4 regions of the Rhodococcus sp. NPDC078407 genome follow, and region 1 is predicted to be linked to each of the others. Evidence: predicted binding sites of a transcription regulator. Region 1 holds the regulator's gene; each other region holds the start of a gene.

Region 1 (4,211 bases):
AGGTTCCGCAGCGCACTGCCGCGGCGCTCGCCCTCGTTCGCCCTGTATTGACGGGCGCTCTTGCCGTATCGGGACAACTGCAGACGGCCTCCGGTGAGCCTGCCGAGGATGTCCGCGAACAGCTCGCAGGATTGGTTTTTCGCGGCTTCATCACCGAATTCGGCTCTCGCAGGCTCGCGGACTTGCCCCGATATCTGGCTGCGGCAACCAAGAGGCTGGCCACGCTTCCGAGCAGTGCAGGGCGTGATGCGGCTGCGATGGACGTACTCGACCGCGTCTACGCCTCGTACGGACGGCTACTGGATTCGCTTCCGGACAGCAGAAAGTCCAGCGCCGGTGTGCAGGAACTGTTCTGGATGATCGAAGAACTGCGGGTAGGGCTGTTCGCCCAAGGAATTCGGACGGCGTACCCGGTCTCGGAGAAACGCATCGAGAAGGCGATCGCGGATCAAGCGCGCTGACGAACCGGGCCGTCAGTCGATGTCGGCAGACTCTCGGTGCTTACGCAGCTCGTGAATTTCCTTCTCGAAATCCTCGGCCGAGCTGAACGATCGGTACACGGACGCAAATCGCAGATACGCGACCTCGTCCAGGTCGCGAAGCGGGCCGAGAATGGCCAAGCCCACCTCGTTGCTGGGAATCTCGGCGGAACCGGCGGCGCGAATGGCATCTTCCACCTGCTGAGCCAGGAGATTGAGTGCGTCGTTGTCGACATCTCTCCCCTGGCAGGCCCGGCGTACGCCTTTGACCACTTTCTCGCGGCTGAACGGTTCGGTGACGCCACTGCGCTTCACGACAGCGAGCACTGCGGCCTCGACCGTGGTGAAGCGACGACCGCATTCCGGGCAGGAGCGACGACGGCGGATTGCCTGCCCCTCGTCCATTTCGCGCGAATCGACCACGCGCGAGTCGGGGTGCCTGCAGAACGGGCAATGCATGAAGGAGCCTCCGTCGTAGCCGATGCTCCGACGTCGAACATCTCGGTCGGGGCAGTCAGTCGAGGATACTCAGTCATGACGCACGCAGTGGGACCGGTGGTCATCCGACAGGCGCATACTCGACCACAGCTCCGTCGTGCACCTCGACCACACCGGCCGGCTGCGCGCCGGCATCCGGTGACACGGCCCGGAGATTGGCGATACCGATCAGGCCGGCGGCCACGACGACGACTGCCAGCACCCACAACACCATCGATCGCATCCGAACGGACTGACCGGCGAAGTGCGCCGAGGTCTCGTCGAACTCGCGATCTGCCGCCTCGCGATCGGTGACGTCGGTCCACGACGGCTCCAGCACCGGCAGGCACGGAGTCGTCCGCGCCTCGCGTATCTCGACGGAACTGCGCATCTCGACGGAACTGCGCATCTCGATGGAACTCCGCAGCGCGGGACGAGCACGGCGGCGACGCTCGACGACGGTGGACCGGGTACGGACACCTGCAGTGGTGGGACGATCGGTGGTGATGGTCATCGGAACCTCGTCTTCGCTCATTGGATCGATTGTTCGATCAGGCGTTCGATGGACGCTTGTTCGAAGTTCTATCACGAGCCTCCGACAAAGTCTGTAGAAAACGCGACACGAGTCGAACAGATGTTTGATTCAACAGCTGATACACGCTAGATTCGTGTCAGAAACCACACGCCACACGAGTCGACACCATCAACTCCAGTCCGCGCAGACAGAACCACGCAGACCGGATCCAGAACACCAGCAGGAGGCCGACAGCATGAAGGACCAGACCTCGACGAGGTCGACCACGGGTGCCGAGACGACGGGTTCCAAGACGACGGGTTCCAAGACGACGGGTTCCAAGACGACGGGTTCCAAGACGACCGCCACCACGAAGGTCGCGGCAGGGAAACCGGCCGCGGAGCCGACGCCCAAGGCCATGGAGGTCGGCACCGACATCAGCGCCGGCCTGACGGAGCGTCAGCGCAAAGTGCTCGAGGTCATCAGAGCATCGGTGACCGAGCGTGGCTACCCGCCCAGCATTCGCGAGATCGGCGACGCCGTCGGCCTGACATCGACGTCGTCGGTGGCCCATCAGCTGCGGACTCTGGAGCGGAAGGGATTTCTGCGGCGCGACGCCAACCGCCCCCGCGCGGTCGACGTACGGGGCCTCGACGAGGTGCAGGCAGATCAAGCCGCGGCCGCGGTCGACGGTTCGTCCGAGGAACAGGACCGGTTGCCGACGCCCACGTTCGTTCCCGTTCTGGGTCGCATTGCCGCCGGTGGACCGATTCTTGCCGAGGAAGCCGTCGAGGATGTGTTTCCACTCCCCCGCGAGCTGGTCGGTCAGGGTTCTCTGTTCCTGCTGAAGGTCGTCGGTGAGTCGATGATCGACGCGGCCATCTGTGACGGCGACTGGGTGGTGGTTCGGCAACAGTCCGTGGCGGACAACGGCGATATCGTGGCGGCCATGATCGACGGCGAGGCCACCGTCAAGACGTTCAAGCGATCCAAGGGCGAGGTGTGGCTCATGCCGCACAATCCATTGTTCGAGCCGATTCCGGGCAACAACGCGGCAATCCTGGGCAAGGTCGTCACCGTGATGCGCAAGCTCTGAACTCTGTTCGGACACAACGAAGAAGGGCCGCAGCACACACGCTGCGGCCCTTCTCGTCGGTCCTGAACGATCAGCGGATCACAGATTCAATCCGCGACCGATGATCTCCTTCATGATCTCGGTGGTGCCGCCGTAGATGGTCTGGACGCGAGAGTCCATGTATGCCTTGGCGATCGGGTATTCCTTCATGTAGCCGTAGCCGCCGTGCAGCTGCAGGCACCGGTCGATCAACTTGACCTGATTCTCGGTGGTCCACCACTTCGCCATCGCGGCTTCCTGGACGGTCAACTTGTCGTCGTTGAGCAGTTCGATGAACTTGTCCACCATGATGCGGGTGGCTGTGGTCTCGGTTGCCAACTCCGCCAACACGAAACGGGTGTTCTGGAACTTGCCGATCGACTTACCGAACGCCTTGCGGTCGCGGCAGTACTGGATGGTCATGTCCAGTGCCGATTCCATGGCCGCCGCGGCGACGACGGCGATCGACAGCCGCTCCTGGGGAAGGTTCTGCATGAGGTAGATGAAGCCCATGCCTTCTTCGCCGAGCAGGTTGGCTGCGGGCACTCGAACGTCCGTGAAGCTCAGTTCCGCTGTGTCCTGGGCCTTCATACCGATCTTGTCGAGATTGCGGCCACGCTCGAAGCCGGGCATATCGCGCTCGACGACCAACAGGCTGAAGCCCTGGGCACCCTTTTCCGGGTCGGTGCAGGCCACGACGATGATGAGATCGGCGTTGATTCCGTTGGTGATGAACGTCTTCGACCCGTTCAGCACCCAGTCGTCGCCGTCGCGGACGGCCTTGGTCTTGATGCCCTGCAGGTCGCTGCCGGTGCCCGGCTCGGTCATGGCGATCGCGGTGATCAGCTCACCCGAGCAGAATCCGGGGAGCCAACGCTGCTTCTGCTCGTCGTTGGCCAACTCGATGAAGTACGGCGCGACGACGTCGTTGTGCAGTGTGAAGCCGATGCCGCTGTAGCCGCCGCGGGTGGTTTCCTCGGTGACGATGGCGTTGTAGCGGAAGTCCTTGACTCCGCCGCCGCCGAACTCCTCCGGCGCAGCAGTTCCGAGGAAGCCCTGCTTACCGGCCTCGACCCAGACGCCGCGGTCGACGATGTTCTGCTCTTCCCACTTCGCGTGATTGGGCGCTACGTGCTGTTCGAGAAACTTCCGGTACGACTCCCGGAACAGCTCGTGCTCGGGCTCGAAAAGTGTGCGTTCCACGCAGATCTCCTTGTTCGATGCGCACCGTCGTCGACCACGAGAAAGGGGTGTCACAGCGCGGTCGTCGGTGCGACTGACGTCACCGTTCAACAGTACGTTCGCAGTGCACCGGGGGTCGATGACCAAAACGCGCGCGATCCGTGACCGCCCTCGCTAGCTCCGCCTGCCCGTTCTGCCTCGGGCGAGCGCCGAGACGATCGGGTAGCCGATCAGGATTCCGAGCGAGCCCCACGCGATACCGCCGAGTTCCACCGAGCCGACCGACAGCGTCAGGTCACCGATACCCGCGACGAGCGCCGCGGCGACCACCATGAGATTGACCGGATCGGTGAAGTCGACCTTCGCGTCGGTCCAGATGCGAACGCCCAGCAGTCCGATGAGCCCGTACAGAACCAATGTTGCGCCGCCGATGACGCCGTCGGGC
Region 2 (4,211 bases), on a different contig from region 1:
TCCTGATCGGCGTGCACCTGCTCGTACGTGACACCGAGCGACTGCTCGTACGTCAAATCTGCGGTGGTGTGCTCGACGAGCAGCTCCAGAATGTAGTCGGGCTCCTCCGTAGAGCGAGCGATGGGACGAAACACACCCACCCGGGCGGCCGTCGCCGCGAGCATCTGCAGCACACCCAAGGCGATCGTGGACTTGCCGGAGTCGCCCTCCGGCGACGCGACATAGATGCTCGAGGGATAAATGTCTGCCGTCTCGGCGGTGGTGGACTCAGCCATGGTGTCAGCCTAATGGGACCAGAGCGGCGCGGCTGGTTCCTCGGGATTCATGCGCACGGGCAGTCCGTGGTTGACACCGGACGCACCGCGATGTCCTATGAGCCATGGCCGAATCACCGTTTCCGGATGTTCGTTGGGGCAGCGAGACATCGTTCATCCGAAAGCCCGCCGTCAAGTTCGCCTCGACCAAGCCCGGTTCCTGGGTGATCAGAAACCTCGCCGGAGTCGATCGGTGGTTGCTGACCAAGTCGAACGGCCGTTTCACCGTCCTGGGACCGATCGCGGCTCCGGTGGTGCTGCTGACCACCACGGGCCGTAAGTCCGGACAAGCCAGAACGAGTCCGCTGCTGTACTACCGGGAAGGCGACAAGATCTACGTCGTCGGATCCAACTTCGGTCAGCAACACCACCCGGCGTGGACGTCGAATCTGCTCGCCGACCCGAAAGCCGTCGTGGCCATCGGCGGCAAGAAGATTCCGGTGACGGCCACCCGGATCACCGGCGACGAGAAGGCCCGTATCTACCGACAGTTCGACGCGATGGTCGAGGTGTACGGCGAGTACGAAACGAGGACCGACCGAGACATGCGGTTGTTCGCACTCTCGGCCGATCGCTAGCCTCTTCGGACGTCAGCCGAGCTTGCGCAGGCGTGGTGCCAGATCCTTCTCGAACAGTTCGAGGAACCGCTTCTGATCGTGGCCGGGTGCGTGGAACACCAGGTGATTCAGTCCGGCGTCGGTGTACTGCTTGACCTTCTCCACGGCTTCGTCGGGGTCCGACGCCACGATCCAGCGCTTGGCGACCTGCTCGATCGGCAGTTCGTCGGCAGCCTTCTCCATCTCCATCGGGTCGTCGATCGAGTGCTTCTGCTCCGGCGTCAGTGACAGCGGAGCCCAGAAGCGGCAGTTCTCCAGTGCGAGTTCGGGATCGGTGTCGTAGCTGATCTTGATTTCGATCATCTTGTCGATCTTGCCCGCATCGCGCTCGGCCTTGCCCGCGCCCTCTTCGACGGCCGGCAGCAGCTTGTCGGTGTAGAGCTCCATACCCTTGCCCGAGGTGCAGATGAAACCGTCGCCCGCGCGTCCTGCATACCGCGCGACGACGGGACCGCCGGCCGCGATGTAGACCGGGATCCCGCCCTCGGGAACGTCGTAGATCGACGCGCCCTTCGTCGTGTAGTACTCGCCCTCGAAGTCGACTCGATCGCCGAGCCACAGCTCGCGCATCAAACGGACCGACTCGCGCAGCCGAGCGAAACGTTCCTTGAATTCCGGCCATTCGCCGGTGAACCCGGTGGCGATCTCGTTGAGTGCCTCACCGGTACCCACACCGAGCATGATGCGTCCGGGATACAGGCAACCCATGGTGGCAAATGCCTGCGCGATGACCGACGGGTTGTAACGGAACGTCGGTGTGAGCACCGAGGTACCGAGCTGAATCGTGTTCGTGCGCTCGCCGACCGCGGTCATCCAGGCCAGCGAGAACGGAGCGTGGCCGCCTTCGTGACGCCACGGCTGGAAGTGGTCACTGACAGTCGCGGAGTCCATACCGTGCTGCTCGGCGAGAACACCGAGTTCGACGAGCTCCCGCGGCCCGAACTGCTCCGCCGATGCCTTGTACCCGAGCTTGAGACCCTGCGCCACGCCGAACTCCTGTCGTTGGTCGTCTAGTACCTCGATTGTGCACCTGCGGCGGTTGAGAGCGCGCTACTGGATCCCCAGAACCGTGACCACGGCTGCCAACACCGCTACTGCACCGATGCCGACCGCGAAGATCCACAGATCTCGGGACTCGGGCATGGGCGCACCGTTCTCCAGGGCATCTCGGACGCGCATCCACCGGCGCAGTCCGACAATCGGTGCCGCTGCCGCGAGTCCGATGAGAATGAGGCCCAGTGCCGTCCGAACCCATCCGGTACTGAAATCGGGAACCAGATGGACGATCGCAATTCCGCCTGCCAGTAGACCGAGCGACGTCCGCAGCCAGGCGAGAAAAGTGCGTTCGCTGGCGAGGGTGAACCGCTCGTCGGGTCGCGTCACGTCTGAGCGCGCGATGTCGGGGCGGTGATGCGCTCGCGAATCAGATGGGCAACTAATTCAGGATCGCCGGGGGTGAAGACCGGCGAGATGCGGCGGATGGTGAGCACCACTGCAGTGTCCTTCTTAGGACGCATCACGTCCAGCGGGAACCACTGGTCCGTAGTCGAGGCACCCCACAGGCGCCACCGACCGTTCCAATTGCCGAGGACGGCAGTGTCGACGGCGCGAATCTTGTCGTATGGAACGAACTTCCTGATGGCTAGAGGGAAGTGGTACCGCCTCAACGTGACGCCTGACTCGTCGAGAAGAACCAGTCCATCGTCGTAGATTACGTCGCGATTTATTTGCACAAGTAACGATAAATCTCCGCGGAGCTGTCTCGCAACGGCAGATTCCAGAACTTGTCGGTGGCTCGGGTTAGTCTTCTTTCAGTTCGAACATCAGTTCTGGTTCGGTTCACTGGGGGGTGAAAACGATGGCAATACCGACCGTGTCACTGGACGCTTTGACCGCTGCCGCGCAAGCAGAAAACCGTCAAGCGGCCCGCAAGATCGCCGCGTGCTATCGCGTGCATTGCGACTGGATCACCCTCGACACCAAACACAAGCACTACAGCCGATACGGACGCACCGAAATGGCGGTGGCGTTGGGGTGTTCGGCCACCGTCGCCGAGGCCTACGTTTCGGTCGCAGTCGCCCTGCACACCCGACTGCCCCTGGTGAAGAAGGCATTCGAGACCGGCGAGATCGACCTCCCACGAGTACGGACTGTGTGCCGAATCCTCGACAACCTGTCCGACGACATCATCAAGTCCGTTGAAGCCGAGATCGTCGAAGCAGCGCGGCGGTCGTCACCGGGTCCGCTCGAGAAGGAGATCTGGGACATCCTGGTACGGGTCGCGCCCGAGGAAGCAGCAGCGCTACGCGAGTTCGCCAAGAGATTCCGCACCGTCACCTACAGCCCCGCCGGCGAACTCGCCCGCATCCGAGCGGAACTGACCGCACCCGAAGCCGCGGCCGCATGGCAACTCCTGGAAGAAATGGCCGACACCCTCTGCCCGAAAGACCCCCGCGGTAAAAAGGAACGCCTGTGCGATGCGTTCATGGCCCGGATGCACGGCGAACCCCGCCTGGCGTGTCTGTGCCAGCGCGAGGATTGCCCGAAGACAGATGCTGAGCTGCCGGATCGGCGGGTGCCGTTGACGATGGTCACCGTCGACATCGCCACCCTCATCGGACTGAGCGCGAACCCCGCGTACTTGGCCGGCCACGGCTCCATCGATCCGGAACTTGCTCGGGAGTTGGCGCGCAAAAGTCAGTGGCAGATCCTGCTCACCGAAGCAGTCACCCTCGCCGAAAAACTCGGCCTCGCGGTACAGAACACCGAGACCGGGGAATGGGAACAACGCACCGACGCCCAAACGACCGATGCTGCAACAGGATCCGAGGCGGGAACGGTGGCGGACGCAGACTCGGATACTGATAATGAAGAGGCAATCGGGTCGGCCACGGATTCGGATGGAGAGGCTGATTCCTCGACCGAACCGACCTCGGCCGATTCACCGGCACCTGCGCCGGGAAACACCTCCGCAACGGCACCACCGGCACCGGCGCACGACGTCGACGAGTTCCAGAAGAACGACGAGTCTGCGTCGACACCCGAACTCACCATTGCCCCATCAGCAACTGCCGATCCGGGCACCACCAATCCCGTTCGGAAGCGAGCAGAAGTCGCAGCCTCGGCGCTGAGCGACCCTCCATCCGAGCCGGTGCCGGAAACCGGCCCAGAATCGACGGAGGTTGTCCCAGATCCGCACTCAGGCGAAAGCACCGTATCCTCGGCACGTCGCTCTGCGCCGAACCTTTCCCAACCAGCCAATCCCTCAACGACATCCGGC
Region 3 (4,211 bases), on a different contig from region 1:
CGCTCGGCCAGCGTGCCCTGTGGGGTGAGCTCGACCTCGAGCTCGCCGGCCAGGTACTGGCGTGCGAACTCCTTGTTCTCGCCGACGTAGGAAGCAGTGACTCGTCGGATGCGACCGGCTGCCAACAGGATTCCCAGTCCGTAGCCATCGACTCCACAGTTGTTGGAGAACACTTCGAGTTCGGCGGCATCGGTGTTCGCGATGGCCTCGATGAGGGCATCCGGGATGCCGCACAATCCGAAGCCGCCGACCGCGAGGGTCGCGCCTCGTCCGATGTCTGCGACCGCGTCGGCAGCGGACGCGTAGGTCTTTCCAGTCACTTGTAGCTCCTGATGTGTTCGTCGAGCAAACGTAGTGGTCAGTGAACCTGAGCTGTGCCTTTATAGGAAGCACGCGCGGTCATCTGCTCGTCCGGTGAACAGATTCGGATGAGGCGTCCACTGAATGGACGTACGATGCCTGGGTGACGTCATCGGAAGCCAACGCCAGTGTGATCGGAAAGATCTGTTCGTTGTTGCGCGCAGCAGGTGCCGAGGAGCCGTCGGGTGCATCGACCACTGTGCTCGCGCGGGCGACCGGTATCGCACGCCCGACCACGCACCGGCTGCTGTCCACTCTCGCCGACCAAGGATTCGTGGATCGGGACGCCGGCACCGGTCGCTGGTCGCTGGGGCCGGAAATCTACCTGCTGGGGTCCATGGCAGCGCTGCGGTACGACATCACCGACCAGGCACGAAAAGTAGTGCAGGGGTTGGCCACCGAGAGTGGTGAGAGTGCGTTCCTGTCGGCCCGACGGGGATCGGAGACGGTGTGCCTGCTCCGGGTCGAGGGGAGCTTCCCGCTGCGGTCTCATGTGTTGTACGAGGGAATCCGACTGCCACTCGGAGTGGCGTCGGCGGGTCTGGCCATTCTGGCGCATCTACCCGATCGGGAGGTCGACGAGTACCTCGACGGCGTGGACCTGGTGCCGGAATGGGGGGAGAGTCACTCTCACAACGCTGTTCGCGAACGAATTGCCCAGACTCGCACCACGGGATTCGCCGTGAACCCGGCCCTGCTGGTGGAGGGTAGTTGGGGTCTCGGTGCCGCCGTCTTCGATCGAGCCGCCAAGCCGGCGTGGGCGCTCAGTGTGACCGGTGTCGAGACCAGGTTCCGCGAGGATCGGCGTCGCGAGCTGGGCACCCTGCTCCTCGATGCGGCGCACCGACTCACAGTGCAACTGGGGGCGCGGCCTGCTTAGTCTCCCAATTCGTTCAGGACGTCTGCGGCGTCCTGGTTGCCTGCGGCCGCCAACCTCTGCAACTCGGCGCGGTCACCGCGTTCACCGGCAATTTCGACGAGTATGTCGACGGCATCGCTGCTGCCTGCATCGGCAAGGGAGCGGAGTTCGTCGAGGTCGTTGCGGGAACCTGCGAGTTCCACCAACTCGTCGACGGCATCCTGGTCGCCGCGGGATGCGCGTGCGCGCAACTCGGCGAGTTCTGACGTGGATTCGGACTCGCTCATGGTGTGGAGTGTAGAGGGGTCTTCGCAGCTCAGCCGCGGCAATCTCGGCTGTCACGTTCTTGTCGGTGGCTCGGGTTAGTCTTCTTTCAGTTCGAACATCAGTTCTGGTTCGGTTCACTGGGGGGTGAAACCGATGGCAATACCGACCGTGTCACTGGACGCTTTGACCGCTGCCGCGCAAGCAGAAAACCGTCAAGCGGCCCGCAAGATCGCCGCGTGCTATCGCGTGCATTGCAACTGGATCACCCTCGACACCAAGCACAAGCACTACAGCCGATACGGACGCACCGAAATGGCGGTGGCGTTGGGGTGTTCGGCGACTGTTGCCGAGGCGTACATCTCGGTCGGAGTCGCCCTCCACACCCGACTGCCCCTGGTGAAGAAGGTCTTCGAGTCCGGGGAGATCGACCTTCCACGAGTACGGACTGTGTGCCGGATCCTCGACAACCTGTCCGACGACATCGTCAGGTCCGTCGAGGGTGAGATCGTCGAAGCCGCCCGCCGCAATTCCCCCGGTCCGCTCGAGAAGGAGATCTGGGACGTTCTGCTGCGCGTCGCCCCGGAGGAAGCGGCAGCGTTGCGGGAGTTCGCCAAGAGATTTCGCACCGTCACCTACAGTCCCGCCGGGGAATTGGCTCGCATCCGAGCTGAATTGACCGCGCCCGAAGCCGCCGCCGCATGGCAACTCCTCGAGGAGATGGCCGACACCCTCTGCCCGAAGGACCCCCGCGGTAAGAAGGAACGCCTGTGCGATGCGTTCATGGCCCGGATGCACGGCGAACCCCGCCTGGCGTGTCTGTGCCAGCGCGAGGATTGCCCGAAGACAGATGCTGAGCTGCCGGATCGGCGGGTGCCGTTGACGATGGTCACCGTCGATATCGCGACCCTCATCGGACTCCTCTCTGATCCGGCGTACCTGGCCGGCCATGGTTCGATCGACCCCGAACTTGCGCGGGAGTTGGCGCGCAACAGTCAGTGGCAGATCCTGCTCACCGAGGCAGTCACGCTCGCAGAGAAACTCGGCTTGGCGGTGCAGAACGCGGAAACTGGGGAATGGGAACGACGCACCGACGGCGAGACGGACAGGGCTGCAACAGAACCCGAAGCGGGAACGGTGGCGGACGTAGACGCAGACGTAGACGCGGATGCAAAAGGCAGAGGCAGAGGCAGAGGCAGAGGCAGACGCAGTCGAGGACGAGGACGAGGACGAGGACGCAGACGCAGACGAGGAGGCGTATCCGGACACCGACGCCGACGCGGCTGCTGACGCGGGTGCCGATACTGACGATGCTACGAATCAGGATGCCTACGCCGGTTCGGCTGCCGATGCAGAAGCAGGTGCGGAAGCTGCTGATGTTGATGCTGGAATTGGGTCGGCAACGGATTCGGGTGGAGAGTCTGATTCCTCTACCGAACCGACTTCGGCCCCTTCGCCTGCATGTGCACCCGGAGAGGACGTCTCGGCATCGACACCGGCGGCACCTAAAGTGCAGGTAGACGATTCCGAGACGAGCCACGAGTCCACGCACGTACCAGCGAACGACCCGTCCGCAACTCCCGAACCAAGTGCCGCTGGTCCTGTCCGGAAGCACGCAGCCACACGTGCGGGGGAACCAGCGGCCGACCCGCTAGCGGAGGCAACATCAGACACCGCCCACGACGTAGACGCGGAATGCACATCGCGGAAACCTGATAGAGCAGCAAGCTGTTCAGAATCGCGCCCTCCAGCAATAACATCCGGATCCAATACATCCGAGTCCACGACGAGAAGTCCGATGTCGGCGGAAAGCCCGGCATCAGGTCAAGGCTCGACTGCCAGTACCGCCGGCGACGGCAGCCGGCACCAACGCCGAACCGGATCGCTGACCTCCGCTGCAGCCCGGTTCTGTACTCACACACCCGTCGGCCGGGGCATACGGCACAGCTCTGCCCTCGACCTGACTGCTATCCACCGGGCCACCGACGCAACTATCAGCACATCGGCAGGCCGTACAAGGACCGGCCTCTTCCTCGGCAACGCCTCCCTCGCCGCCGCACTCGAAGCAGCCATCACCGCCAACCCCACCCTCGGCAAGCCCATCGGACGCGACCCGCTCACCGAACGGGCCCTCATCTACCGACCCGACACCCTCACCGCCGCAGCAGTCCGACTTCGCGACAGACACTGCCGATTCCCCGGCTGCCACCGACCCGCAGACCGCTGCCAACTCGACCACATCGCACCGTTCGACCACGCCAACCCCCGCGGCGGCGGCTGGACCACCGTCAACAATCTGCAGTGTCTGTGCGAATATCACCACACCGTCAAAACCGCGGGCTACTGGAAAGCCGTCATGCTCCCCGGCGGAGCCATCCTATGGACCTCCACCTCGAAAACTACCCGAATCACGCTGCCCGCCAACGGAACCGCTGTACCCATCCTCGGCAACGACCTCAGGCCACACATCCCCACCAAACCCAGACGATCCGGCATCATCGCCTACCCCGACCCACCCGACAATATCCCACCCGACAACACGCCACCCGACAACGAACAGCCCGCGACAGACGACACAGCAGCACCGCCCTTCTAGGCGATGCTGCCGTGAACTCCTGTGCCAGTGCCGTCAGTTCAGGTGCTGAATGTGATCGCGGGTGAATTCGATGCGCTCGTCCACCCGTCCGTCCCCAACCTTGTTCACCCACTCCGGATCGGAGAGCAGCGC
Region 4 (4,211 bases), on a different contig from region 1:
GATCGCGGCATTCGCATCACGCTCCAGCAGTCGGGGTAGGACGTTCTTCCCGAGAAACCCGGTACCGCCGGTCACGATGTAGTTCGCCATGCGAGCCGACCTTACTCCGAAGTAAGTTCTCGGGCTAGTGGCCGATTCCCGCCTTGTCGTGCACTTTCTTCATCCATGCCGGTGCCCACCAGTTGGCCTCACCCATGAGTTTGACCAAGGACGGAACCAGCAGCATCCGGATGATGGTGGCGTCGATGATCAGGGCGAGAATGACGCCGAAGCCGAGGAACTTCATGATCGACAGACCCGAGATGGTGAATGCCCCGGTGACGACGATCAGTATCAACGCAGCCGCGGTGACGATACGTCCGGTGCGCTGAGCGCCGAAGACGACGGCTTCTTCGGTGCTGGCTCCCGCCGCGCGAGCTTCGACCATGCGCGACATCAGGAACACTTCGTAGTCGGTCGACAAGCCGAAGATGACCGCGAGGATGAGGACTACGAACGTCGATTCGAGTGGTCCTGGGGTGACGCCGATCAGTCCTGCCCCGTGGCCTTCCTGGAACACCCACGTCAGGGCGCCGAATGTCGCGCCCAAGCTCAGTCCGGCCATCAGTACGGCCTTGATCGGCAACACGATCGAGCCGAACGCAAGGAACAGCAATACCAGCGTCGAGACGACCATGATCGCGATCATCACCGGTAGCCACTTGGCGATGGCGGCGTTTCCGTCGTCGATGTTGGCGCGTCCGCCGCCGACGAGGATTTCGGTACCGTCGGGCGGGGCGATCGAGCGCAACGACGACACTGCGTCGGATTGGGACTCGGCCTCGGTCAGCTCACCGGCCGGCTCGCTGTACGAGGCTCGCAGGGTCACGAAATCGTCTGCCGAGCCGAGGAATTCGGCGCGAGCGATACCGGGTGTCGATTCCACAGCCGAGGTCAATGCGGCGATGGGTGCGCCCTGAGGCTTGACGCCGTCCAGGCCACGAAGAACGATCGTGGCACCATCGCCCGTCGACTCGAAGTCGGTGCCGAGTGTCTCGAACGCCATGCGCGCCGGATTGTCTTTCGGCAACGCCGTGTAATCGACCTCGCCGAGCGAGACCTTCAGGATCGGGGTGGCGATGATCAGCAACCCGGCGACGATGACGGCTGCGACGATTCCTGGATGCTTCATCACACGCGTGACGACTCCACCCCAGAACTTGTGCGCGCGTGCATCACTGCGATCGGACGCGGTACGCGACCAGGTCCAGGAATTGATGTGGGTGCCGAGAATCGCGAGCAGAGCCGGAACGACGGTCAGTGACAGGGCGGCGGCGCTCGCCACCGCGGCCATGGCTCCGAATCCGAGGGACCGGATCACCGCCTGAGGAAAGACGAGCATGCCTGCGAACGCGCAGATCAACAGCAGTCCCGAGAAGACGACGGTTTTGCCTGCGGTGGCGACGGTGCGGACGGTCGCGTCCATCGGCGTCGACCCACTGCGTAGTTCCTCGCGGAACCTGCTGACGATGAACAATCCGTAGTCGATGGCCAGACCCAGCCCCAACAGCGACGCGACGTTGATCGAGAACGAGCTGACTTCGGTGAACTCGGTGAGGACGCGCAGAATCGCCAATGAGCTGAACACGCTCAGGATGCCGACGAACACCGGAACCGCGGCGGCGATCACGCCGCCGAAGATGAAGATCAGCAGTAGCAGTGTGATGGGAACAGCGATGAGCTCCGAGCGGACGAGGTCGCTTTCGAGGGTCTCGCTGAGAGAGACTCCGACCACTGACGCACCGGCGAACTGTGATTCGATTCCGGGCACTTCGAGCTGGGGCGGGAGTTCGCCGAAGGTATTGAACGTGACGCCCGAATTCGCCCCGAGGGAGATTGTGACCAGTGCCTTGGTTCGATCCTTCGAGACCAGGAATTCCTTGCTGACCGGGTCCGCCGTCCAGTACGAATTGACGTTGCCCAGGGTGTAGCGCCCGGTGAACTGGTCGAGCGTCGCCTGTACTCGGGGCCCGATGTCGTCGATCGACTCGCCGTCGGGTGCGGTGTAGATCGCCACGATGTCCGGGGTCGGCTGGCCGATGCCCTGCACCAGCCGCGCTACCTCGGACGACTCACTGCCGGCGTCGGCGTAGCCGCCCTCGCTCAGCTTGGAGAAGACGCTCAGTCCCAACACCCCGCCGATGGCGACGACGGCCACGACGACTGCGAGCACCCATCGTTTGTGCGATACGACGAACGAGGCCCAACGGGTCATGATGGTGCTCCGGCTCTGTGGAAGGTGTCAGTGGCGACTCGACTGTAGTTGCTCCGTGTCGGACCTTCATGTTCTCATTAGAACAAGTGTTCGATGATGCAGTGTGCGTGTGGGGAGGGTTCGATGGGTTGGAACGACGGACCACCCACGTGGTCGGAGATGGAACGCGTCCTGTCCGGTCGTCCCAAGCCTGCGGCCGAGGGCGACGGCGGCGACAGCCCGGCGTGGTCGCGCAAGAGGGACGTCTACGACCGCACCATCGACAAGCCCGCGATGTCCACGACGCCGTATGCAGAGTTGCATGCGCACTCCGCGTTCAGCTTTCTCGACGGCGCCTCGCAGCCGGAGGAGATGGTCGAAGAAGCGGTACGCCTCGGCCTCGAATCCATCGCCATCACCGATCACGACGGCTTCTACGGAGTCGTGCGCTTCGCCGAGGCGGCCAGAGCGCTCGGCATCGGAACCGTGTTCGGTGCCGAACTGTCGCTCGACACCGATAGATCCAGGGCCGGAGCGACCGACCCCGACGGCACACATCTGTTGGTGCTCGCTCGCGGTCAAGAAGGATATCGACGGCTCTCGCGTCGGATCGCCGCCGCGCACCTGGCCGGTGGGGTCAAAGGCAAGCCGCAGTACGACATCGACGAGCTCACCGAAGCGGCCGGTGGTCACTGGCAGATTCTCACCGGTTGCCGAAAAGGCCATGTCAGGCAGGCGCTCTCGCGCGGCGGTCCGGAGGCCGCCGAGGCCGCACTGCGCACTCTCGTCGATCGCTTCGGTCCGGACCGCGTCACCGTCGAACTCACCCGGCACGGAATCGCGGACGACGACGAGCGCAACGATGCGCTTGCGGCACTGGCTGGCAGATACGGTCTCGAGACGATCGCAACCACGGCTGCGCACTACGCGAGTCCGCGCAGCAGAAGGCTGGCCATGGCGATGGCCGCTGTACGTGCGCGGAGCAGCCTGGACGAGGCCGCCGGTTGGATGGCACCGACGGGCGGCGAACATCTACGGTCCGGGGCGGAGATGGCGGAACTGTTCCGTCACTATCCGGGCGCGGTGCGCGGTGCCGTCGAACTCGGTCGTGAGTGTTCGTTCGATCTGACGTTGATCGCGCCGCGCCTGCCGCCGTTCGATGTGCCCGACGGCTACACCGAGATCAGCTATCTACGCCGACTCACGTTCGAGGGAGCCGCCCGACGGTACGGCCCGCAATCGGCGAACCCGGCGGCCTACTCTCAGCTCGAGTACGAACTCGACATCATTGCGCGGCTCGAATTCCCCGGCTACTTCTTGGTGGTCCACGACATCGTCCACTTCTGCAAGACACACGACATCCTCTGTCAGGGAAGAGGTTCGGCGGCGAACTCCGCCGTCTGCTACGCCATCGGGATCACCAATGTCGATCCGGTGGCCAACAAGCTGCTGTTCGAGCGGTTCCTCGCGCCCGAACGCGACGGCCCACCCGACATCGATATCGACATCGAATCCGATCGTCGAGAAGAGGCGATTCAGCACGTCTACGCCAAGTACGGCCGCACCCATGCCGCTCAGGTGGCCAACGTCATCACCTACCGCGGCAAGTCGTCGGTGCGAGACATGGCCCGTGCGCTCGGCTTCTCACAGGGACAACAGGACGCGTGGAGCAAGCAGATCACCCGCTGGTCCGGAATCGGTGATCAGGAAGGCGACGGAATTCCCGAGTCCGTTCTCGAACTCGCACGTCAGATCGAAGGCTTTCCACGGCACCTGGGCATTCACTCCGGTGGCATGGTGATCTGTGATCGACCGATCGCCGACGTCTGTCCGGTGGAATGGGCAACCATGGAGAATCGCAGTGTGCTCCAGTGGGACAAGGACGATTGTGCCGCAGTGGGTTTGGTGAAGTTCGACATGCTCGGTCTGGGCATGCTCTCGGCATTGCACTACATGATCGATCTGATCTCCGAACACA

Evidence for each region. Region 1 encodes LexA, which represses DNA repair genes until DNA is damaged. Its sites were predicted from a motif close to CGAACANNTGTTCG; they were not measured.
Region 2: the regulator LexA is predicted to act here: its motif matches at 2,749-2,762, upstream of ACIGGF_RS18305 (DUF222 domain-containing protein).
Region 3: the regulator LexA is predicted to act here: its motif matches at 1,599-1,612, upstream of ACIGGF_RS15530 (DUF222 domain-containing protein).
Region 4: the regulator LexA is predicted to act here: its motif matches at 2,334-2,347, upstream of ACIGGF_RS15065 (error-prone DNA polymerase).

The regions. Positions count from the first base shown of each region.
Region 1 is NZ_JBITUQ010000032.1:29,327-33,537, reverse strand. Features, by position in the region: gene hrpA (ATP-dependent RNA helicase HrpA) at 1-461, shown strand, start outside; gene nrdR (transcriptional regulator NrdR) at 474-938, opposite strand; gene ACIGGF_RS23290 (hypothetical protein) at 1,039-1,491, opposite strand; gene lexA (transcriptional repressor LexA) at 1,889-2,566, shown strand; gene ACIGGF_RS23280 (acyl-CoA dehydrogenase family protein) at 2,645-3,787, opposite strand; gene ACIGGF_RS23275 (uracil-xanthine permease family protein) at 3,941-4,211, opposite strand, start outside.
Region 2 is NZ_JBITUQ010000018.1:106,260-110,470, forward strand. Features, by position in the region: gene pta (phosphate acetyltransferase) at 1-275, opposite strand, end outside; gene ACIGGF_RS18285 (nitroreductase/quinone reductase family protein) at 380-892, shown strand; gene fgd (glucose-6-phosphate dehydrogenase (coenzyme-F420)) at 905-1,918, opposite strand; gene ACIGGF_RS18295 (YidH family protein) at 1,982-2,314, opposite strand; gene ACIGGF_RS18300 (hypothetical protein) at 2,311-2,664, opposite strand; gene ACIGGF_RS18305 (DUF222 domain-containing protein) at 2,790-4,211, shown strand, end outside.
Region 3 is NZ_JBITUQ010000014.1:47,838-52,048, reverse strand. Features, by position in the region: gene ACIGGF_RS15545 (CoA transferase subunit A) at 1-320, opposite strand, end outside; gene ACIGGF_RS15540 (IclR family transcriptional regulator) at 464-1,240, shown strand; gene ACIGGF_RS15535 (hypothetical protein) at 1,237-1,506, opposite strand; gene ACIGGF_RS15530 (DUF222 domain-containing protein) at 1,640-2,773, shown strand; gene ACIGGF_RS15525 (HNH endonuclease signature motif containing protein) at 3,282-4,079, shown strand; gene ACIGGF_RS15520 (NADH:flavin oxidoreductase) at 4,113-4,211, opposite strand, start outside.
Region 4 is NZ_JBITUQ010000013.1:95,751-99,961, forward strand. Features, by position in the region: gene ACIGGF_RS15055 (SDR family oxidoreductase) at 1-90, opposite strand, end outside; gene ACIGGF_RS15060 (MMPL family transporter) at 125-2,254, opposite strand; gene ACIGGF_RS15065 (error-prone DNA polymerase) at 2,378-4,211, shown strand, end outside.